Regions from separate parts of the Aquamicrobium sp. genome, predicted to be linked through region 1. Evidence: riboswitches for the same ligand, from Rfam matches in the RefSeq annotation. Region 1 holds a riboswitch; each other region holds the start of a gene.
What was found. A riboswitch is a leader RNA that binds a small molecule or an ion and turns the genes downstream of it on or off. The one in region 1 is predicted to bind thiamine pyrophosphate.
Positions count from the first base shown of each region.

Region 1 (7,447 bases):
CGACCATGCCGGCGGCGATCTTGAGCAGCGTCGACTTGCCCGAGCCGTTGCGTCCGACGAGCGCGATCCGGTCGCCGGCCGAGGCGGAAAGCGCGGCCCCGTCGAGCAGCGCAGCGCCGCCGAATGTCAATCTGATGTCGTCGAGCAGGAGAAGCGGAGGAGCCATGGTCACAATGCGTAATGGGAGGTCGGGCGGGCGACGACGAGGGCGCGGCCTTGCGCAAGGCACGCCGTCAGCGCCCCCCGCACCTCGTTGGAAAGCGTCAGCGACGAGCCGAACGGCACGAAACGGTCCTGAAGCGGCCATTTGGCGCCGGAAAGGGTCAGCCCCGCGAGGTCGGAGAAGGCGAGCACGCTGAACAGCGTGCCATCCTCGAAATCGAATTCGGTCTCGCGCCCGGGCAGGAGCGGCACGCCCTCCTGCACGCCGCTGGTCAGCAGGCAGGAGACGCCGTCGCCGGCAAGGCGCAGCGCGGCGGCGAGATGAAGATAGGCGTGGTCGGCCCGCTCGCCGCCGAACGCGCCGACCAGCACCAGCTCGCGCGCGCCGCGCTTCAGCGCCGCATCGACCGCGATCTCGCCGTCGGTCTGGTCCTTTTCCGGCGGGAAGATCTCCATCGGCACGCCGGCATGGTGGGCGCGCAGCCCCTCCTCGACCGAGTCGAAATCGCCGGTCCACAATTCGGGCGTCACCCCGAGCGCGGCGGCATGGCGCATGCCGGAATCGGCGGCGATCACCCGCGTGCCGGCAAGCTGGCGGGAGAGGCGCGGCGTGACGACGAGGTCGCCGCCGAGGAGAAGCGCGAAGCGGGTCATGGCCCCGCCTCTATCACGGCAGGCCGCCGCAGAGGAAGCGCGCCGGCGGCGGGTTTCCCTCCGCGATCCGTTGCAGCCCCTCGCCAGGGGTGCGAAGCTCGGTCGCAACGTTGAGATGGCGGCCATGAAACCGCCGCCTTGATCGGGAATGCCGCGACAAGCGGAACACTCAGGCATGTCGATGAACTCGGTTTTACCGGACGGATTGCGCGCCGGACTGAACGATCTGGGATCGAGGCTGGAACGGCAATTGCCCATCAGCCGCGAATTCGACGGCATGCTGGACGCGATCAACGCGCTTCCGCCCGCGATCGTCGTGCGAGCCGACAGCGAGATAGCGCACGCCGCGAACCTGCGAAGATGGCGGCGAAAGTATCCGCTCCTGGTCCGCCTTTTTTCGCCCTGCATGGCCGACATCGATCAGCTCGGTCGCGTTTCCGGCCTCGAATTTCTCTTCCTGTTTCACAGGGACGGCCACGTCCGCGAGGCGGCGCTGCGGCGTCTCGACGCTCCGATACCGAGCCCCTTCCTCTTCGCTGCGATCGCGTGGCGCCTGAACGACTGGGCCGCTCCCGTGCGGGAGGCCGCGGCCGAATGCGCGGCGCGCTGTTTCCCGATGACCGCGCCCGCCATCGTTGCGGAGGCCGCGCTGACCCTTCTCGCAAGGGAGAACAGCTGGGGGCGATGGACGGACGAGCGGCATGTGCTGCGCACGGCGTTCGCCCGCCCGGACGTGGCGGATTGCCTGGCGGCAAGCATCCGCACCCGTCGCACTGGCCCGATGGCGACAATCCTGCGATATGCGCTGCGGGAAGGAAGCCTCGACGCCCATCTGGAAACGCTCGCCCGGGACGCCGTTCAGCCATCGGTTCGCGCCGTCGCCGCACAGGCGTTGATCGACGGTCATGCGACATGGCCGGACGGGTGGACATGGCGCTGGATCGACAAGTCGATGGGCCTGCGGTGTCGCGAGACGACCTACCGCCACCGGCCTCTCGATCATGGCGCGCCCCGCATCCCCGTGATCGAAGCGAGCGCGAATGACCGGTCGGCCATCGTGCGCCGGGTCGCGACGTCGGGCCTTATTCGCCATGAGGTCGACGGACTGGTCGCGCGGCGCATCGCTACGCCGTTGCTTCGGGACCGCTCGCCGTCCGTGCGGGAACAGGCGGAATTCATCCTGAGAACGCACCGGCAAGACCCGGCCTGAGCGCGCGGACAGGCGCAACCAGACGCCCGCGCCGCCGCGACAAAGGCTTGCTTCCGCGGTCGCGCCGCCCTATTTCTTTCGATGCTCTAACGGGGTGCCGGCGGCGAGTTTCGCTCGCCGGCTGAGAGGCGCGAACGCCAACCCGCGGAACCTGATCCGGTTCATACCGGCGGAGGGATTAGACGCTTCTCGTATGGCGCCATTCCCTTGCAACGCAAAAGAAGGAGGCGCCGATGCGCAACAGAAAGATCATCCTTGCCGCGGCCACGCTGGCGCTCCTCGCCGCGCCTGCCGCGGCTGAAGGCAAGCTCACCGTCTACACCTATGACAGCTTCACAGCCGACTGGGGCCCCGGCCCGGCGGTCGAGAAGGCGTTCGAGGTCGAATGCGGTTGCGACGTCGAGTTCGTCGCCGTCGCCGACGGCGTGGCGCTGCTCAATCGCCTCCGGCTCGAAGGGGCGAATACGCAGGCCGACATCGTCCTCGGACTCGACACCAACCTGACCTTCGAGGCCAGGGAGACCGGGCTTTTCGCGCCGCACGGCGTATCGCTGGAGCGCGTTTCCGTTCCCGGCGGCTGGGACGACGACACCTTCGTGCCCTACGACTACGGCTATTTCGCCTTCGTCTACGACAGCGAGGCGGTTCCCGCACCGCCGGCGAGCCTGAAGGAGCTGGTCGAGGGCGACGCCGCCGACAAGATCGCCATCCAGGACCCGCGCACCTCGACGCCGGGGCTCGGCCTGCTGCTCTGGGTCCGGGCCGTCTATGGCGACGAGGCGCCTGAAGCATGGGCCAAGCTGAAGAGCAGGGTGCTGACCGTCACCCCCGGCTGGAGCGAGGCCTATGGCCTGTTCACCAATGGCGAGGTGCCGATGGTCCTGTCCTACACCACCTCGCCCGCCTATCACGAGATCGCGGAAGGATCGGAGCGCTACAAGGCCGCCGCCTTCGCCGAAGGGCACTATCTGCAAGTCGAGGTGGCGGCCCGCACCGTCAGGGGCGAGGCCAATCCGCTGGCGCAGAAGTTCCTCGACTTCATGACCACGCCGGCCTTCCAGGATGCGATCCCCGAGACCAACTGGATGTTCCCGGCCGCCCCGACCTCCGGGCCGCTCAACGCGGCGTTCGAGCGGGCCGTGAAGCCGGCAAAGACGTTGACCTTCACGCCGCAGGAAGTGGCGCAGAACCGGCAGGCCTGGATCAGGGAATGGCTCGACGTGATGAGCCGCTAGCGCGGCCGGCCTCGACCCGAATGCGAACCTACGCCGTGCGCCGGTTCGGCGACCGTCGTCTTGTGATGGATGAGCCCAGCCGGCGCAGCGCAGCACTGTTCCCCGGAGCGCTTCCGCTGCCCCTCATCCCCCTGCCGGGACCTTCTCCCCGTGAACGGGGAGAAGGGACGCTGCCGCGATGCCTGATCCGATCGCCACGGTCGCAGGGAAAGCAAGGACCTTGCCGCCATCCCCTTCTCCCTGTCCACGGGGAGAAGGTGGCCCGTAGGGCCGGATGAGGGGCGGGGCGACCATGGAAGCATCGGACACGGCACAGACCAGATCCCCGCCGCGCGACGGCCGCGTCCTTGCCGGCGTCGCCGGGCTCGGCCTCGTCGGGCTGCTGGTCGGAGGCGCGTTCGCCGGGCTGATTCTCGTCGCCGCGCGCGACTGGTCGGGCGCGGCGTCCGCCTTCGACGCCTATCTGGCGCGCGTCGTCGGTTTCACCCTGTGGCAGGCGGCGCTGTCGACGCTGCTGTCGGTCGCTCCCGCCGTCTTCGTCGCGCGGGCGCTGGCGCGGCACCCGTCCTTTCCCGGCCGGGGGCTGATCCTCAAGCTGTTCGCGCTGCCGCTGGCGCTGCCGGCCATCGTCGCCGCCATGGGGGTCCTCGCGCTCCTCGGCCGGGCCGGGCTGTTCGCCGACACGCTGACGATGCTCACCGGCACGCGCTGGCAGGGCATCTACGGGCTTTCGGGCATCCTCGTCGCCCATGTCTTCTTCAACCTGCCGCTCGCCACCCGCTTCCTGCTCCAGGCGCTGGAGGCGGTGCCGGCCGACCAGTGGCGGCTGGCGGCGCAGCTCGGCATGGGCGCGCGCGCCTCGTTCCGGCTGATCGAGTGGCCGGCGCTGCGCGCCGCGCTTCCCGGCGTCGCCGGCCTCGTCTTCATGCTGTGCGTCACCTCCTTCACCATCGTGCTGACGCTGGGCGGCGGCCCGGCCGCGACCACGCTGGAGGTGGCGATCTATCAGGCGTTGCGCTTCGATTTCGACCCCGCCCGCGCCGTGGCGCTGACGGCGCTGCAGATCGGCCTCACCGTCTGCGCCGTCGCCTTCCTGATGCGGCTCGGCGCGGACATGACCGGCGATGCGAACCTCCCCGTTGCCCCGCGCCGGCCTGCCGTCGCCGGCCGGGCCGAGCGCGCGGTCAACGGCGCGCTGATCCTCGCCGCGCTCGCCTTCGTCGCCGGGCCGCTGGCGGCGGTGGCCATCGCCGGCCTGAAGGCCGACCTCGCCCGCCTCGCCGCCGACCCGGCCGTCCATGCCGCGACGGTGACCAGCCTCGTCCTCGCGCTCGCCGCCGCGCTGCTCAGCGTCGCCCTGTCGCTCTCGCTGGTCGCGGCGCGGAGGGCGCTGGAAATGAAGCGGCCGCGCACGGCACGGCCCTCGCTTCTCGAGCGGATGCTCGACACCGGCGCCAGCCTTGTCCTCGTCGTCCCGCCCATCGTCCTCGGCGCCGGCTGGTTCGTTGCCTTGCAAGGCACGGGGCGGCTGTTCGCCATGGCCCCCATCATGGTCGTCACGGTCAACGCGGTGATGGCGATGCCGTTCGCTGTGCGCGCCATCCGCCCGGCCTGGGACGCGGCGAGCGCCCGCCACGAGAAGCTGGCCGCGCAGCTCGGCATATCGGGCTTCAATCGCCTCAGGCTGATCGACTGGCCGTCCATCCGCCGTCCGGCCTTCACCGCGCTCGCCTTCGCCATGGCGCTGTCCCTCGGCGATCTCGGCGTCATCGCCCTGTTCGGCTCGGACGCGGTGCAGACGCTGCCCTATCTGCTTTATGCCCGCATGGGCAGCTACCGCACCGCCGACGCGGCCGGGCTGGCGCTGATCCTCGGCGTGGTCTGCCTCGGCCTGATGATGCTGGCCGAACGCGGGAGGAACAGGCGATGAGCGGCGCGGATGTCAGGCTCGAGGCGGTCGAGTTCAGCTATGGCGAGGCGCCGATGCGCTTCGACCTCGCGGTCGAGGCCGGCGAGATCGTTGCCGTGATGGGGCCGAGCGGCTCGGGAAAATCGACCCTGCTCAACCTCGTCGCCGGCTTCGAGCGACCCACTGCCGGACGCATACTGATCGGCGGCGACGATCTGACGCGCCTGCCGCCGGCGGCGCGGCCCGTCTCGATGGTGTTCCAGGAGAACAACCTCTTCGCCCATCTGAACGTCGAGCAGAATGTCGGCCTCGGCCGTTCGCCGTCGCTGAAGCTGAACGAGCGGGACCGCGCCGACATCGCCGCCGCGCTCGCCCGCACCGGGCTTTCCGGCAAGGAGAAGCGGCTGCCGGCCGAGTTGTCGGGCGGCGAGCGCCAGCGCGTCGCCCTGTCGCGGGTGCTGGTGCGCGACCGGCCGGTGCTGTTGCTCGACGAGCCCTTCGCCTCGCTCGGCCCGGCGCTGCGCCGCGAGATGCTCGATCTGGTGCGCGATCTCCACGCCGAGCGGAAGATGACGATCCTGATGGTGACGCACCAGCCGCACGACGCGCGCGCGCTTTGCCGCCGCATCGCCTTCGTCGACGAGGGTCGTATCGCCGCCTTCGCTCCCGTGGAGGTGATGTTCTCGGCCAACGCCCCCGCCGGCTTCCGCGCCTATATCGGCGCATGAACGTACTTGACCCGCCGCGCCTTCGCCCGGAAGCGGACACAATTGCGCGCGACACCGGAACGCGATGGCGGTTCGGGTTGTTTCCTTTACGGAATTGACATAGGCCGGCCTGCATCCTGCGGCTGGAATCATCTACGCAGCCGGACGCTCGAAAGAAAGGACACGGAGCCCTGTCGACCCCGATGAAGGACGCATTGAAGGACCGGACAGCCCTTTGGCCGGCCCGCTCCTCACGGCGCGGCCCGACAGGGTTCGTCACGATGCCCGTCGTCGCCCTTGCGCTCCTCCTTGCCGGGTGTCAGGCGCTGACCGGGGTCACGGACGACGCCTTCCGCCCCTCGACCAACCCGGTGACGGTCGACACCGTCACCCGCAACGACCGCATGGCCGCGCTGGCGCGCGAGCAGCACCCGCGTATCCTCGCCACCTATGGCGGCGAATATTCCGACGCCAAGCTGGAGCGCATGGTGGCGCGCGTCGTCGGCTCGCTGACGCTCGACCCCGAGAATCCGAACCAGACCTACCAGATCACCATCCTCAACTCGCCCGCCATCAACGCCTTCGCCCTGCCAGGCGGTTATCTCTACGTCACGCGCGGCCTGCTCGCCCTCGCCAACGATTCGGCCGAGATCGCCGCCGTGCTGGCGCACGAGATGGCGCACGTCACCGCCAATCACGGCATCCAGCGCCAGCAGAAGGAAGCCGAGGAAGTGCTGGCGACGCAGGTCGTCAACGACGTGCTCGGCAAGGACCCGGCGGCGCGGGTGGCGCTGGTGCGCGGCAAGCTGCGCCTCGCGCAGTTCTCGCGCAACCAGGAGCTGGAGGCCGACGCCATCGGCATCCGCGCCATCGCCCGCGCCGGCTACGACCCGTTCGCCGCCGCCCGCTTCCTGCAGGCGATGGACGCCTACAGCGCCTCGCGCAGCGTCACCGGCCAGACCGACGAGGGCCTCGACTTCCTGTCGAGCCACCCGAGCGCGCCGCAGCGCATCGAGCTGGCGCAGCGCCACGCCCGCCAGATCGGCGCGCCCGGCACCGGCGAGCGCGGCCGCGACGCCTTCCTCGCCGGCATCGACGGCATGCTGTTCGGCGACACGCCGCAGGAGGGCTATGTGCGCGGCCGCACCTTCCTGCATCCGCAGCTCGGCGTCAGCTTCTCGGTGCCGGAAGGCTTCGTCATCGACAATTCGGCGGCCGCCGTCACCGCGGCCGGCCCCGGCGACATGGCGATCCGTTTCGACGGCGTCTCGCTCGACCAGCGCGTGCCCTTGTCCGACTATGTGCGCTCGGGCTGGGTCGCCGGCCTCGACAATGCCAGCGTGCGCCCGCTCACCATCAACGGCAACGAGGCGGTCTCCGCCCGCGCCCGCGCCGACAAGTGGCAGTTCGACGTCACCGTGGTGCGCGCCAACGGCCAGGTCTATCGCCTCCTGACCGCGGCCCCGGCGAGCAGCGACGCGCTGGAGCGCGTGGCCGGCACCGTGCGCACCAGCTTCCGCACTCTGACCCCCGGCGAGCGCGACGCGATCAAGCCGCTCAAGATCAGGAT
Region 1 covers NZ_JAMLIE010000003.1:429,333-436,779, forward strand. The annotation lists gene M9945_RS19510 (ABC-F family ATP-binding cassette domain-containing protein) at 1-166, opposite strand, end outside; gene M9945_RS19515 (thiamine diphosphokinase) at 169-816, opposite strand; gene M9945_RS19520 (hypothetical protein) at 992-2,026, shown strand; TPP riboswitch at 2,107-2,221, shown strand; gene thiB (thiamine ABC transporter substrate binding subunit) at 2,260-3,261, shown strand; gene thiP (thiamine/thiamine pyrophosphate ABC transporter permease) at 3,554-5,191, shown strand; gene thiQ (thiamine ABC transporter ATP-binding protein) at 5,188-5,898, shown strand; gene M9945_RS19540 (M48 family metalloprotease) at 6,159-7,447, shown strand, end outside.

Region 2 (7,447 bases), on a different contig from region 1:
TCGCCGGCCTTCTCGGCGTCGGCGGCGGCATCGTCATCGTGCCGGTGCTCTATCACATCTTCTCCGCGGTCGACGTCGCCGAGCCGATCCGCATGAAGGTCGCGGTCGCCACCTCGCTCGCCACCATCATCGCCACCTCCTCGGTGTCGATCCGCAGCCATTACCGGCGCGGGGCGGTGGACGACGCGCTGCTGCGGATGTGGTGGCTGCCGATCCTCGTCGGCGTCGTGTGCGGCACGATCATCGGCGGCTACGTCAACGGAAGGGTCCTGAGCCTCGTCTTCGCCGTGGTGGCGCTTCTGGTCGCCGTGCGGATGATGCTCAGCGGCAAGGCGACGGCCTTCTATTACGGCTTCCCCAACGCCTTCGCCAAATGGCTGACCGGCATCCTCGTCGGGCTGATCTCGGCGCTGATGGGCATCGGCGGCGGCACGCTCTCCGTGCCGATCCTGTCCGCCTTCGGCTTCGACATCCGCCGCGCCGTCGGCACGGCCGCGGCCATCGGCTTCATCATCGCGATACCGGGAACGCTCGGCTACATCATCTCCGGCTGGAACGCGCCGGACCTGCCGCCCTTCTCGCTCGGCTACCTGAACTGGGCCGGCGCGCTGGTGCTGGTGCCGCTGACTATGGCGATGGCGCCCCTCGGCGCGCGGCTCGCCCACTCGATCCCGCGCCGGGCGTTGCAGGTCTGCTTCGCGGTCTTTCTTGCTGCGTCGTCGCTGCGCATGTTCTATGACCTCATCTGACGGTATCCTGCCCTGTTCCCACGACCGGCCGCGGAAAGTGCATGCTCGACAAACCCATGCCAGACAAGCAATCGATAATTGAGGAAATGCGCGCGATCATCGAAAGCGGCGAGGGCGACATCCTCTCCGGGGGGCGCCTGCTGCCCGAGCGCGCCCTGGTCGATTTCTACGGCGTCGGCCGGCGCACCATCCGCGAGGCGTTGAAGGCGCTGGAGGACGAGGGCCTGCTCTACCGCCGGCAGGGCATGGGCACCTTCATCGGCGCGTCGGCGCCGAAGGTCGCGCGCATGTCGTCGCTGACCAGCAACACCAGCCCGCAGGAGATCAACGAGGTCCGGCTCGAGATCGAGCCCGTCCTGGCCAAGCTCGCCGCGATGCGCGCGACGCCGAGCGACATCGAGCAGATGAAGCAGTTCATCGTCCGCGGCCGCAAGGCCCAGACCGGCAAGCAGTACGAGCGCTGGGACAGCGCCTTCCACGCCAAGATCGCCCAGACGGTGCGCAACGAGCTGTTCCGCGGCGTCTTCGAGCTGATCAACGGCGTGCGCGCCGAGCAGAAATGGCTGAGCGCGCGCGAGCAGTCCTATTCGCAGACGCTGACCGCCGAGCTGCTCGACCAGCACGAGCGGATCGTCGCCGCCATCGAGGAGCGCGACCCGCAGGCGGCGGAGGAACGGATGCGCGAGCACGTCCACACCGCGAGCTTCCGCCTCTCGCGTGCCGACAATGGCGGCTCTCCTCCCCAGACCTGATCCGTCCTGCGCCCGCGGCGCGGATCAGTTGAAGACCAGCCCGCCGTCGACGACGAGGTTCTGCCCGGTGACGGCGCGCGCCCATGGCGAGGCGAAGAACAGCACGGCGTCCGCCGCCTCCTGCGGCGTCGTCACCCGGCGCAGCGGCGTGCTGGCGGCGATGAGGTCGAACACCGCTTCCGGCGTCGCCGCGCTCGCATCCGTCGTGCGCAGCAGGCCGCCGGAGACCATGTTGACCGTGATGCCGAGCGGCCCGAGCTCGGTCGCGGCGGTGCGGGTCAGCGACAGCAGCGCCGCCTTGGCGGCGGTGTAGTCGTGATAGGGCACGACCGGGTTCTGGAAGAGGTTCGTACCGATGGTGACGATGCGGCCGAAGCCGGCCGCTTCCATCGCCGGGCGCACCGCCCGCATCAGGTTGAGCGCGCCCCGGACCGCGGTGCCGAGATGCGAGGCCATGTCCTCCCACGACAGCGCCTCGATCCGGGCGCGGGCGTCGCCGTTGAAGCTGAAATCCGCCAGCGCGTTGTGGACGATCGTTGTCGGCGCGCCGAGCGCCTCCGTCACCTCGGCCACCAGCCGCTCGACCTCGTCGGCCTCGCGCACGTCGGCGCGGAAGGCCTGCGCCCGCGGCCCGAGCCGCGCGGCGAGCGCCTCCGCGCCATCGCGGCTGGCGCGGTAGTTGATGGCGACCTTCGCCCCTTCCCGCGCGAACGCCTCGGCGATCGCCGCGCCGAGCCCGCGCCCGGCGCCGGTGATGAGGACCGTCTGCGCCTCGATGGGTCGTGACATGAGATGTTCCTTTCGGTCTAACGCCAGAGCGCATGGAAATGGTGGACCGGCCCGTGGCCGGAGCCGACGGTGAGCCGCTCCGCATTCGCGATGGCCTCGGCGACATAGGCTTTTGCCGCGCACACGGCCTCGGGCAGCGGGCTGCCCTTCGCCAGCTCCGCCGCCAGCGTGCTCGACAGGGTGCAGCCGGTGCCGTGGGTGTTGCGGGTCGTGAGGCGGCGGCCTTCGAACCAGAGCGGCTCGCCCGCTGTGGCCAGCACGTCGGGGCTGTCGTCGCCGTCGAGATGGCCGCCCTTCATGAGCACCGCCCCCGCGCCGAGCGCGCGCAGCTTCGCGGCCTGCGCCGCCATTTCGGCGCGGCTTGTTGCGACGGGCGCGCCGAGCAGCGCCGCCGCTTCCGGCAGGTTGGGGGTGAGGACGCTGGCGAGCGGCAGCAGGCGGCGCGTGAGCGCGTCCACCGCCGCCGGATCGAGCAGCGCCGCGCCGCCCTTGGCCACCATCACCGGGTCGAGCACCACGGGCACGTCCCGGTGCGCGGCGAGCGCGTCGGCGACGGCCTCGGCGATCTCCGCCGTGGCGATCATGCCGATCTTGACCGCGTCGACGCGCACGTCGGCGAACACCGCCTCGATCTGCCGGGCGACGAACTCCGCCGGCACGAGGTGGACGCCGGAAACGCCTTGCGTGTTCTGCGCCGTCAGCGCGGTCATCACGGCCATGCCGTAGACGCCCCGCGCCGAGAAGGCCTTGAGATCCGCCTGGATGCCCGCCCCGCCCGAGGGGTCGGAGCCGGCGATACTGAGAACGTTGGCGATCATGCCCGTGCCTCCGCGATGGCAGCGGCGATGGCGCGCGCGGCGGCGAGTGGGTCGGGCTGCCCGCACACGGCCGAGACGACGGCGAGCCCTTCGGCTCCCGTCGCCAGGACGGGGCGGGCGTGGGCGGCCTTCAGCCCGCCGATGGCGACCGCCGGCACCGGGCAGGCGGCGACGAGCCGCGCCAGCCCGTCGAGGCCAATGGGCGGCTTGTGGCCCGGCTTGGTCGCCGTGGCGAAGACCGGCCCGACCCCGGCATAGTCGACCAGCGCCGGGTCGATCGCGGCGGCCAGCGCCTCGGTCTCGACCGAGAGGCCGAGGATCATGTCCGGCCCGATGCGGGCGCGGGCGGCAGTGACGTCGATGTCCTCCTGCCCGACATGCAGTCCGTCAGCGCGGATGGCGCGCGCCGCCTCGACGTCGTCGTTGACGATAAGCAGCGCCCCGGTTCCGGCAAGGGCCTGCTTCAGGGCAAGGCCGATCTCGATCAGCGCGATCGTGTCCGCCTCCTTGTCGCGCAGCTGCACCATGGTCGCGCCGCCGAGGACGGCCGCGCGCGCGGTCTCGACGACGCCGGCTGCGCCGCAGAGCGGTGGGTCGAGCACGAGGTAGAAGGAGAGGTCGAAGCGCTTCCTCATGCCTGCCCGATCCTCGCCTCGGCTTCCAGCGCGGCCTCGTCGACCGCGGCGAGCGCGTCGAGGAAGCGCCAGCCGAACGAGCCTGGCCCCTCCGCCTCGGCCGCCGCCCTCTCGCCGGCCACGGCGAACAGGGCGAGCGCCGCGACCGTCGCATCGAACGGATCGCGCGGGAAGGCGGCGGCGAAGGCGCCGACCACGCAGGTCAGCGAGCAGCCGAGCGCCGTGACCTGCGGCATCAGCGGCGAGCCGCCCTCGATGCGCACGGCCCGCTTGCCGTCGGTAACGAAGTCGGTCGCGCCGGTGACGGCGACGACGGTGTCGTGGCTCCCGGCCAGCGCGCGGGCCGCATCCTCGGCCGCGGCGACGGAATCGCGGCTGTCGACGCCCTGCCCCCGGCTCGCCGCGCCGGCGAGCGCGATGATCTCGGAAGCGTTGCCGCGCACGATCGTCGGCGACAGGGCGAGCAGCCCGGCCGTCGCCTCGCGGCGGAAGCCGGTGGCGTAGTGCGCGACCGGGTCGAGTACCCACGGCCTGCCGTTCGCCGCCGCGGCCGTCGCGGCCGCGCGCATGCCCTTCACCCAGTCCGGCGACAGCGTGCCGATATTGACCGTCAGCGCGCCGGCGATGGCGGCGAACTCGCCGGCCTCGGCCTCGGCATGGATCATCGCCGGCGACGCGCCGGCCGCCAGCACGACATTGGCGGCGATGTTCATGGCGACGTAGTTGGTGATGCAGTGGACGAGCGGCCGCTCGCGCCGCATGGCCGTCAGCATCGTCGCGGGGTTAAGGGTTTCGTCGGTCATCTTGCTCCTTTCGGGCGGAGCAGGACGCGAGGGGCGAAAGGCGGGATAAGCGCGAAGGCCCCGAGCGACTCCCTCCGCCGGTATTATCCGGTTCAGGTTCGAAGGGTGCTTCTCAGCCCACCTTGCGGCGAGCGCCCCTGTCTCTCAACGCCGCGACCTTCGCAGAGCCGGCCGCGCTTGTCACGCGAAAACTGGTTCAGATATCCTTCGGTTCCGGCCGCATGGCGAGCCACACCGCGCAGGCGATCATCGGCGCGGCGACGGCGAGCGCGAGCCAGAGGTTCGGGCGCGCGCCGACGAGGAACAGGCCGTAGCCGAGGGCGATGCCGCCGCAGGCGAGCCACTTCGCCCGGCGCGGCATCGCGCCGTGCTCGCGCCAGTCGCGCAGCACCGGGCCGAAGCGGGGGTGGCCGAGCATCCACGCCTCCAGCCGCGGCGACGAGCGCCCGAAGAACCACGCGGCGAGGATGAGGAAGATCGTCGTCGGCATCACCGGCAGGAACGCCCCGACGACGGCAAGCGCCAGCATCAGGCAGCCGAGGGCGACGAGCCCCGCCCGCCGCGCCGCGCCGAGCGGATGGCGGCGCGCCGGCCGCTCCGATGGTTCATCCGCCTTCATGGTTCGACGCGAACGCCTCCTTCACCGGCTCCCGCGCGCAGGCCGCCCGCGCACCGGACAAAGGTATCGCGCCGGAGCCTCCGGTAAAGGCCCGCCGGGGCAGAACATCAAGGCTTGTGCAAGGCGACGGCCCCTCACCCGCCGCGCAGGCCGCCATAGGGCTGCCAGGTGACGCCGACGAGATAGCCGGCGTCGACGGGAAGGTTGACGCCGGTGATGCCGCTCGCCTCGGGCCCGAGCAGGAAGGCGACGGCGGCGGCGATCTCGCCCGGCTCGACGAGGCGGCGCAGCGCGCTCGGCCGCGACAGCGTTCCGGGGTCGAGCACGCCCGCCTCGATGCCCTTCTCCAGCGCCTCGGTGCGGGTGAAGCCGGGCGAGACCGCGTTGACGCGCACCCCGCGCGGGCCCCACTCGCCGGCCAGCGTCGTCGTCAGGCTGATGACCGCGGCCTTGGCCGGCCCGTAGCCGTGCAGGGGGCCGGAGGTCATGCCGGCGATCGAGGCGATGTTGACGATGACGCCGGCGCCGCGCGCGGCCATGCGCGCGCCGGCCGCGCGGCATGTCAGGTAGGTGCCGCGCAGGTCGACCGCGATCTCGCGGTCCCAGTCGCTCATCTGCAATCGCTGCGGCGCGTGTATCTTGCCGAGGACGCCTGCGGCGTTGACGAGGCCGAAGACCGGCCCGAGCCCGTCCTCGACCTTGGCGAGCGCGGCTTCCACCGCCGCCTCGTCCGAGACGTCGACGCGCAGCCAGCCGGCGAAGCCCGGCTGGTCCGGCGCGAGGTCGAAGACGACGACCCGACAGCCCCGCGCGCGCAGCAGCGCGGCGACGGCCGCGCCGATGCCGCTCGCGCCGCCGGTGACAATGACGAGGTCGCCCATCCTGTTCCCCTCCCCCGGCCGGTGTTTCTAGCGCCTTATCAACGGCCGCGCCCTGTCGAAGGCGGCGTTGAGCGCCGCGATCCCGACGCCCGCCGGGTCGGCGCAGAAGGCGACGAGACCGGCGATGCAGTCGGCCGGCAGATCTTCCTGCGCCGCCGTCCTTTCCAGTCTGGCCCTCAGATCGTCGAAACTCCAGACGTAATCGGCCGGCGTCATGTCGCAGGCTTCCGCCAGGGCCTCGCCGCCTTCGAGGCGCAGCTCGATCCGGCAGCACAGGGTCGGCACGCCCTCGTCGGCGACGAGATCGACCCGCTCGACCAGCGCGTTGATCTCGGGGTCATGATACTCGGTCATCATCGCCATCGACGGCGCGCCGCGCAGCAGCGTCTGGGCGATGCAGAACGGGATGCTCATCAGCGTGCCGCCGATGGTCGAGAACGGCCCCTTGCTGTCCATGCCGGCATAGCCGCATTCGTAGGGGTTCATCCGCACAACCGCGGCCTCGACGCGGCGGCCGCCGAGTTTTTCGCGCAAGGCGAGCGCCGCCGTCACCGGCGTCTGGTTGAAGGCACAGACCGGGAATGGCTTGAACGCCACGCGCTGCGTCTGCCAGTCGCGGCCGATCCGCGCCTTGACCGCCGCCGCGTCCAGCCCGCGCCCGGCGAAGGCGCGGGCGAGACCCTTGGCCCCCTCATAGCCTTCGCGCAGGGAGACCGAGCCGGCGCGCGCCAGCTCGGCGGCGCTCCAGCCGGCCTGCGCCGTGACCCCGACCTGATAGCGCCACTCGTCGGTGCCTTCGGCGAAGCACTGGAGCAGGCCGCCGGAGAAGGAGACGGCGTTGCCGAGCGCGGCCGAGGTGCGTGTCGCATCGAGGCGGTAGAGCCGGGCGACGGCCGCCGCCGCCGCGCCGACGCCGTAGATCGTCGTGGCGCGAAAGCCCTTCGGCGTGGTGTCGCCGGCCAGCAGCTCCTCGAACAGCCCGCCGACCTCGTAGCCGGCGATCATCGCCGGGATCAGGTCGTCGAGCCGGCCGCGGCCGCTCTCGATCAGCGCCATCAAGAGCGGGATCATCACCGCGCCGAGATGCGCCGCGCCGCAGGTGTCCTCCTGCCCGCGGCCGTGGAACAGCGCGCCGTTGGCCAGCGCCGCGCCGGTCACGCTCGTCTTCTCGCCGCTGCCGAGCAGCGTCGCCTCGCCCCTGCCGCTATACCCCGTGCCGCCATACATCGAAAGCGCGGCCGCGCGCGCCACCGGCTCGTAAGGGGTCGCCAGCCCGGCCATGGCGATGCCGTAGCCGTTGAGCAGGCAGGCATGGGCCTTCTGCCGGATCGCGTCCGGAATGGTCGCCGGCTCCAGCCGCGACGTGAACCGCGCCAGCTCTTCCTGAATGGTCATTGTCGT
Region 2 covers NZ_JAMLIE010000005.1:131,759-139,205, reverse strand. The annotation lists gene M9945_RS21220 (sulfite exporter TauE/SafE family protein) at 1-749, shown strand, start outside; gene M9945_RS21215 (FadR/GntR family transcriptional regulator) at 791-1,501, shown strand; gene M9945_RS21210 (3-oxoacyl-ACP reductase) at 1,526-2,290, opposite strand; gene thiD (bifunctional hydroxymethylpyrimidine kinase/phosphomethylpyrimidine kinase) at 2,308-3,108, opposite strand; gene thiE (thiamine phosphate synthase) at 3,105-3,743, opposite strand; gene thiM (hydroxyethylthiazole kinase) at 3,740-4,546, opposite strand; TPP riboswitch at 4,599-4,695, opposite strand; gene M9945_RS21190 (YbaN family protein) at 4,743-5,165, opposite strand; gene M9945_RS21185 (SDR family NAD(P)-dependent oxidoreductase) at 5,300-6,046, opposite strand; gene M9945_RS21180 (MmgE/PrpD family protein) at 6,074-7,441, opposite strand.
Region 2: another riboswitch for thiamine pyrophosphate. It lies ahead of thiM (hydroxyethylthiazole kinase); the one in region 1 lies ahead of thiB (thiamine ABC transporter substrate binding subunit).

Region 3 (7,447 bases), on a different contig from region 1:
CGGAAGCGGGCTGTTTCACCCAGGCGATGAACATACCCGTGATCGTCTGCGGCCCCGGCGATATCGCGCAGGCTCACAAGCCGGACGAGTTCGTCACCGTGGAGCAGCTCGCCAGATCACGGCAGTACATCCTCTCCTGCGTCGGAGCGATATGCCGCTGAAGAACGGGCTTCAGCCGCACTCCTGTTCCGCTATCCCGGCGGAATAGCCGCCGTCTATCGGATATACCGATCCCGTGCAGAAGCTGCTTGCGGGCCCCAGCAGAAAACATGCCAGCTCCGCCACCTCCGCGGGCAGGCCGGTCCGCTTCATCGGGATGCGCCCGATCTTGCGTCGATGCGCTCTTTCGCTCTCGTCGTCCTTCAGGGCGGCGCGCACGCCTTCGGTGTCGACCAGCCCGACGCGGATCGCGTTCACCCTGACGCCCTGCGCCGCGAGCTCGATCGCCTGAACCCTCGTGAGTTGCTCGAGGGCGGCCTTGGACGACGCGTAGGCGGCGAGGCCGGCGCGCGCGATCCTGGCGGCGGTGGAGGAGATGTGGACGATGCTGGCCGGCGCGCGTGGCGACGATCGCTGCGCGACGAGCTGCGTGATCAGCATGGGCGCGCGGAGGTTGATCGCGAAAAGCCGGTCCCAGGACGGGATGTCCTGTGCCATGACGCCTGAAACGCCGACGATGGCGGCGCAGTTGACCGCGCCGGCGAGCCTGGCCGCGTGGAAATCGTCGACGGCCGATCCGAGCTTCCGGTACGTATCCGGGTCCGCGAGATCGAGCTCGACAGGCACGATGCGTTCCCGGGCGAGGGACGATCGGCACAAGCGCTCCAGCCCGTCCCCGGACGCGTCCACGGCGAGCACGGCCGCGCCGCGATCGACAAGCGCGGTCGCGACCGCCTTGCCGATGCCGGACGCCGCGCCCGTGACGATGAAGGCCGACCCCGCGAACTGTTCCGCGATCATGCCGGTGCCCCCGTCAGCCAAGATTCGCCGTTCCGTCGAAGACCTCGCCGGCGTCGAACCCGCGACGAAGCGCGAGGTATTCCTCCTTCGTCAGCTTCGGCTGCGCGCCGCGCAGGACGGACCGGCCCTCGGCGGCGCCGTCATACAAAAGGTCGATCGCAAGCATCGCCATCGATTTCGCGGGGTTGACCGCGGCGAGCACATGGTCGCGCACGTAATAGTCGCGGCTGTGCGGCGCGCCCACCGTGCCGCCGCTGCGCGGATGCACGACCGGCATCAGCATGCTCAGGTCCCCGACATCGGTGGAACCCGTCTGGTGGCGGGCCACGCCCATGCGCGCGCTGCCGACGACCTGCGCGCAGTTCTGATATTGCAGCTCGATCAGGCGCTTGTCGGGGTTGTTGGGCATGTAGCCGGAGACGGTCTCGATCTCGACGGCTGCGCCGATCGCCAGCGCGCCCGCCCTCATGCAGCGATCGACGAGTTGGCTCGCCTCGCGCATCGCCTCGACCGTGCGCGCGCGCACCATCGTCTCGATCCGCACATCCGAAGGCACCGAGCTGGTGCCGTCGCCGCCCTTGGTGATGACGGGGCTGATGCGGACGAGATCGCTCTCCGCGAAGCGTTCGCGCTGGGCGTCGATGGCCGAGATCGACAGGAGCGCCGCTTTCAGGGCGTTGACGCCCTTGTGGGCGAAGCTGCCCGCGTGAGCGGCGACGCCCCTGAACCGGATGCGCTTGACGAGCGCTCCGTTGTGCGTGTCGCCGACGCTCGCATGGCTGTCGTCCAGCCCGTGCGGCGTGTGCGTGATGGTGACCATGTCGATGTCGTCGAACGCGCCGATGCGGACGAGTTCCGGCTTGCCGATGACGAATTCCAGCGCGCCGGCCTTGCGCAGTTCCAGGCGCTCCTCGATCTGGATGCATTCCTCCGCCGGCACGGCGAACAGCACGACGTCGCCGTCGAGATGCTCCATGACCGTCTGCAAGCCGATGCCCGCGCCGATCATCGACGCGATCTGGGCGTTGTGGCCGCAGCCATGCGCGGCGCCCGTCGCCGGGTTTGCCACCGGGCTGTCGGGCGTGAGGATCGCATCGAGCTCGCCGAGGATCCCGACGGTCGGCCCGTCGGAGCCGCCGCGCATCCTGGCCTTGACGCCGGTGCGCGCCAGACCGCTTTCGAAGGCGAGGCCCATGTCGCGGAACTTCTCCTGCACGATCCTCGACGTGCGCTCCTCGAAGAAGCCGGTTTCGGGGTCTGCGAGGATGCCGGAACTGAGCGCCACGATCTCGTCCGCCCGCCTGTCTATCTCGGCGCAGACCCGCTGCTTGAGTTCTTCCTTCGAGAGAGCCATCGCGTCATGCCTCATGCGTTCGTCAGCTGAAGAAGCGGCGGCCGAGGTCGCCGGTGCGCGCACCGCCCGCGCCGCCCTTTTCAGAAATGGACCCTGCCAGACGGCCGCAGACGGCCCTGCCCGCCTTCATGACGAGCCCGAGCCTTTCGCGCCGGCGCAGGATGCCGACATCGTCGAACGGGTTGCCGTCGACGACGAGAATGTCGGCCTGCATGCCCTTCCTCAACGTGCCGGTGCGGTCGGCGATGTTGATGCAGCGCGCCGCATCCCCGGTTCCGGAGACCAGCGCCTGATGCGGCGTCAGGCCGGCCTCGACCAGCATCTGCAGCTCGAGCGCGAAGTCGAGGCCGTAGCCGCCCGCGTCCGAGCCCATCGCGATCGGCGCGCCGGCCTTCAGCACCATCTTCACGCTTTCGCGGTGCTGGGCCTCCACCTGCCGCGCGCGTTCCTTTTTCCAGTCGGGGCCGTTTTCCGCATGCAGCCTGTAGGCGGCGAGGGTGGGGATATACCAGATGCCCTTCTCCGCAAGCATGTCGGCGAGGCGCGGCGTCAGCTCCGCGCCGTGCTCCAGCGTGTCGACGCCGGCTTCGATGGCGACGCCGACGCCCGGCCCGGAGACCGCGTGGCAGGCGATCGGCAGGTCGAGCGCGTGCGCCTCGTCGACGGCCGCCTCCACCTCCGCGCGGTTGAAAGCCGGCTTCCAGGGCGGGCACTTGGCGGAGCTCACCGCGCCGGTCGAGCCGATCTTGATCACGTCGGCGCCGGCCCGGGCGCATTCGCGCACGCGCTGGCGGACCTCGTCGGGGCCGTCGCAGACCGGATAGGGCGTGCCCGGAAACGGCGGCGACTTGATGCCGTGCCTGGTGGTGCGGTCCAGGACGCTGCTGGTCGGCGTCAGGAACGTGATGCTCGTCTGTATCTCCGGCCCCGAAACGAGGCCCTGGGCGACCGCGTCGCGAAAGCCGGCGTCCAGTCCGCCGAGATCGCGGGCGGCCGTGCACCCGCCGCGCAGCACGTAGTCCATGTTGAAGACCGTCTCGGACGCGAGATAGGCGAGGCTGCTGCCCTGATGCCCGATCAGGTCCATTCCCCACATCGCGAAATGGATATGGGTGTCGATGAGGCCGGGCATGACGGTCGACCCGGCGACGCGCGCCGGAAGCCGGCGTCTTCTTCGTCGCCGTCGGCGAGGACGGCGCGCCGCACGGCGTCACCGCCGATATCTTCCTTGCGCTGGGCGGGACGCTCGGCCTCGCCGTCGACTTCGGCGTCTTTCCCAATTCGGGGGAATGCACCGACGCGCTGGCGCGCGGCGAGATCGACGTCGCCTTCATGCCGGTGGACGACATACGCCGCGCCAAGGTCGCGTTCGGCCCGGCCTATTACCTGCTGCGCAGCACGTTCCTGATCGCGGGCAGCGCGGCGAGCCGCACCATCGCCGAGTACCGGGCGCGCGGAATGGCCTTCGTCGGCATCGCCGGCACCACGACGCTGCGCGCCGCGATCCGCACCTTCGGCGGCGAACGCGCCAGCGAGGCGCGCGACGTCGACGAGGCCGTCGCCCGGTTCGGTCACGGCGCGGTGGACGCGATCGCGCTTTCGGAGGACTATCTGCGCGCCGTTCAGCCGCGGTTCCCCGGCTCCGTCGTCATGGAGGACGCGTTCCAGGAGACCAGCATCTCCATCGCCGTCCCGAAGGACAGGCCGCAGGCGTCGGCGCTTGTCGCGGAGTTCCTGGAGAACGCGAAAGCCGCGGCGGCGATAAGGCGCATCTTCGACGCGCGCGGCCTCGCCGGGGAGCCGGTCGCGCCGCAGGGCGTGTGAACACGACGACAGGGAAGGGCAAGACGATGACCGTGACACTGGCGCAGGCGCAGACGATCTGCACGCAGTCCCTGGCGAAAGGCCGCGAACTCGGGCTGGCGCCGCTGACCGTCGTCGTCCTCGATGCCGGCGGCGTCACCGTCTGCATGATGCGCGAGGACGGCTCCTCGCTCCTGCGGCCGCAGATCGCGACCGGCAAGGCGTGGGGCACGCTCGGCATGGGCTTCGGCGGACGCGAGCTCGCCCGCCGCGCCGAGGCCCTGCCGCACTTCTTCAACGCGCTGTCCGACATGTCGCAGGGCCGCATGGTGCCCGTGCCGGGCGGCGTGCTCGTGCGCGACGCGGCGGGCGGCATCGTCGGCGCGGTGGGCATCAGCGGCGACACCTCGCCGAACGACGAGATCTGCGCCCTCCACGGCATCGAGGCGGCCGGATTGCAGGGCGACACCGGCGATCCGGCGCAATAGCGTTCCGCGCCGCACCGCCTTCGATCGAAAGGCTTGACGGCGCGGCGGCCGGCGCTCTAGAGATGATCCATTCCGAGGGGAGCGCCGAACGGCGCTGAGACGGCGGTGAGCCGGACCCTTGAACCTGATCCGGATCATGCCGGCGTAGGAACGGAACAAGGGCCAAGGCCGATTTCCTCTTCTTCGCTCAACCGGATCTCCGTGATGAAAGTCGGGAGATCGCCCATGCTTCTTCTATCCCTGCCCGAGCCACCCGCTTCCCGCCGGTAGGAGAAAAGCGATGCGCGCCTTGTCGGGGGCGGTGCGGACGATGCTGACGCTGGTCGCGGCGTGGCAGGCCATCGTGTGGCTGGTCGCGCCGCCGCGCTACATCCTGCCCGCGCCCCTCGACGTCATCGCGGTTTTCCCGCGCCAGTGGCGCCACCTCCTCGACCACACGCTGGTGACGACGGGCGAGATCGCCGCCGGCTTCGCGGCGGGGACGCTGCTCGGCATCGCGACCGCGCTCGCCGTCGCGGCGCTGCCGCGGTTCGGCCGCATGGTCTGGCCGCTGGTGCTGGTATTGCAGGCCTTTCCCGTCTTCGTCCTCGCGCCCGTCCTCGTCCTGTGGTTCGGCTTCGGCATGGCCTCGAAGGTGGTGATGACGACGCTCATCATCTTCTTTCCGGTCGCCTCGGCCTTCGCCGACGGCCTGCGCCGCATCGACCCCGAGATCCTCGACGCGACGGCGCTGACATCGGCGAGCCGCTGGCAGGCGCTCGTCCACGTGCGCGCGCCGCTGGCGCTGCCGGCGCTGATCTCCGGCCTGCGCGTCGCCGCGCCGCTGGCGCCGCTCGGCGCGGTGGTCGGCGAATGGGTCGGCGCCTCGGCGGGGCTCGGCTTCGTCATGATCCAGGCCAATGCCCGCATGCAGACCGACACGGTGTTCGCGGCGATGGCGATCCTCGCCGTGCTGACGCTCGCCCTGCGCCGGGCGGTCGACGCGCTGGCGCCGCGCCTCACGCCCTGGGCGCAGGAACGATGATCCCCCTTCACCAACCCGACAAAAGGAAACCGAAGATGATACGCAAGACGGCCCTCGCCCTTCTCCTCGGCCTCGCCATGGGCGGCGCGGCGCAAGCCGCCGACAGGCTCACCGTCCTGCTCGAATGGTTCGTCAATCCCGACCACGCGCCGCTGGTGGTGGCGCGCGAGCTCGGCCTGTTCGAGAAGGCCGGGCTCGAGGTCGAGCTGCTGCCGCCGTCCGACCCGTCGATCGTGCCGCGCGCCGTCGCCTCCGGCCAGGCCGATATCGGCATCCACTACCAGCCGAACCTTTATCTCGACCACGCGGCCGGCGTGCCGCTCGTCCGGTTCGGCACGCTGGTCGAGACGCCGCTCAACACGCTGACCGTCCTCGCCGACGGCCCGATCAAGGAGATCGGCGACCTCGCCGGCAAGCGCATCGGCTTCTCCGTCTCTGGCTTCGAGGACGCGATGCTCGGGCAGATGCTGGAAACGGCCGGCGTCGACCCGAAGAGCGTCGAGCTGGTCAACGTCAATTTCGCGCTGACCGCCTCGCTGATCTCCGGGCAGGTCGACGCCACCATCGGCGGCTTCCGCAATTTCGAGCTGACCCAGATCCGGCTCGAAGGCCATGAAGGCCGCGCCTTCTTTCCCGAGGAGAACGGCGTTCCGGCCTATGACGAGCTGATCTTCGTCACCCGGCCCGACCTCGCCGGCGACGCGCGCCTCAAGCGCTTCCTCGAGGCGGTCGAGCAGGGCGCGGTGCACCTGACCAACCATCCGCAGGAGAGCTGGGCGCTGTTCGTGCGCGCCTATCCCGACCTCGACAACGCGCTCAACCGTCAGGCCTGGACCGACACGCTGCCGCGCTTCGCCAAGCGGCCCTTCGCCCTCGACCGCGCCCGCTACGCCCGCTTCGGCGCCTTCATGGCCGGGCGCGGGCTGATCGGCAAGGCGCCGGCTGTCGAGGACATCGCCGTCGAGCTGGAGTGAATATCCACAGGGCCGCGCGCCGATCGCTAAGATTTTCCTCGACCGCCTAACCTGACGTTGAGGAAGATCGCCTATCCCTAGGGCATGGGTTTCGGTGCGGCGGATCGGGGGCGAGCGCAGGGCGGCATATCACGTGACTTTCATCCTCATCGCCTCGGCCATCGCCATCGCCATCATGGCGATCATCTTCCTTTGCCTGCGCGCGTCGCGGGTGGCGGGCCTGTCGAGCTTCGCCGCCTCGGCCATGCTGGGCTCGTTCGCCATCGGGCTCGGCGCCGCCGGAAAGCTGGTCCTGCCGCCCAACCTGATCGGCCTGCCGGAATCGCCGCTGGTCATTCTCGCCTGCCTGCTTTTGCTGTCGAGCTTCCGGCAGTTCCTGTCGATGCCGGCGCTGCGCCCGCTCACCATCGCGGCCGTCGTCGCGGCGTTCACCGTTTTCCACGTCGCCTTCGCACTTATCCAGGGCGGCGTCACCAGCGTCATCGGCGCCGGGACGGCCTCCGTCATCTTCGCCGCCATCGCCCGCACGATCTGGCGCGGCCGGGGAAACGCCGACGCGCCGGCCGCGTTCGTCGTGTTCGCGATCGTCTCGGCCTCCACGGTCTCGGCCTTCTTCCTGGCGAGGTTCGTGACGATCGCGTCGGGCATCGACGGCTCGAGCTACTTCGCCGACCCGACGGCGTGGAACCTCGCCGTCTCGTCCATCCGCATCCTCGTGTTCCCGCTGGTCTACCTGTCGGCGATCCTGCTCGTTCAGGGACGGACCGTCGCGAGGCTGGAGCGGGCGCTGGCCTATGACGACCTGACCGGCGCGCTGTCGCGGCGCGCGTTCATCGACGCCTGC
Region 3 covers NZ_JAMLIE010000005.1:85,005-92,451, reverse strand. The annotation lists gene argE (acetylornithine deacetylase) at 1-161, shown strand, start outside; gene M9945_RS20985 (SDR family NAD(P)-dependent oxidoreductase) at 172-981, opposite strand; gene M9945_RS20980 (amidohydrolase) at 974-2,314, opposite strand; gene M9945_RS20975 (amidohydrolase family protein) at 2,337-3,446, opposite strand; partial or broken gene M9945_RS20970 (transporter substrate-binding domain-containing protein) at 3,506-4,138, shown strand; gene M9945_RS20965 (heme-binding protein) at 4,165-4,605, shown strand; TPP riboswitch at 4,671-4,773, shown strand; gene M9945_RS20960 (ABC transporter permease) at 4,886-5,629, shown strand; gene M9945_RS20955 (ABC transporter substrate-binding protein) at 5,668-6,603, shown strand; gene M9945_RS20950 (GGDEF domain-containing protein) at 6,737-7,447, shown strand, end outside.
Region 3: another riboswitch for thiamine pyrophosphate. It lies ahead of M9945_RS20960 (ABC transporter permease); the one in region 1 lies ahead of thiB (thiamine ABC transporter substrate binding subunit).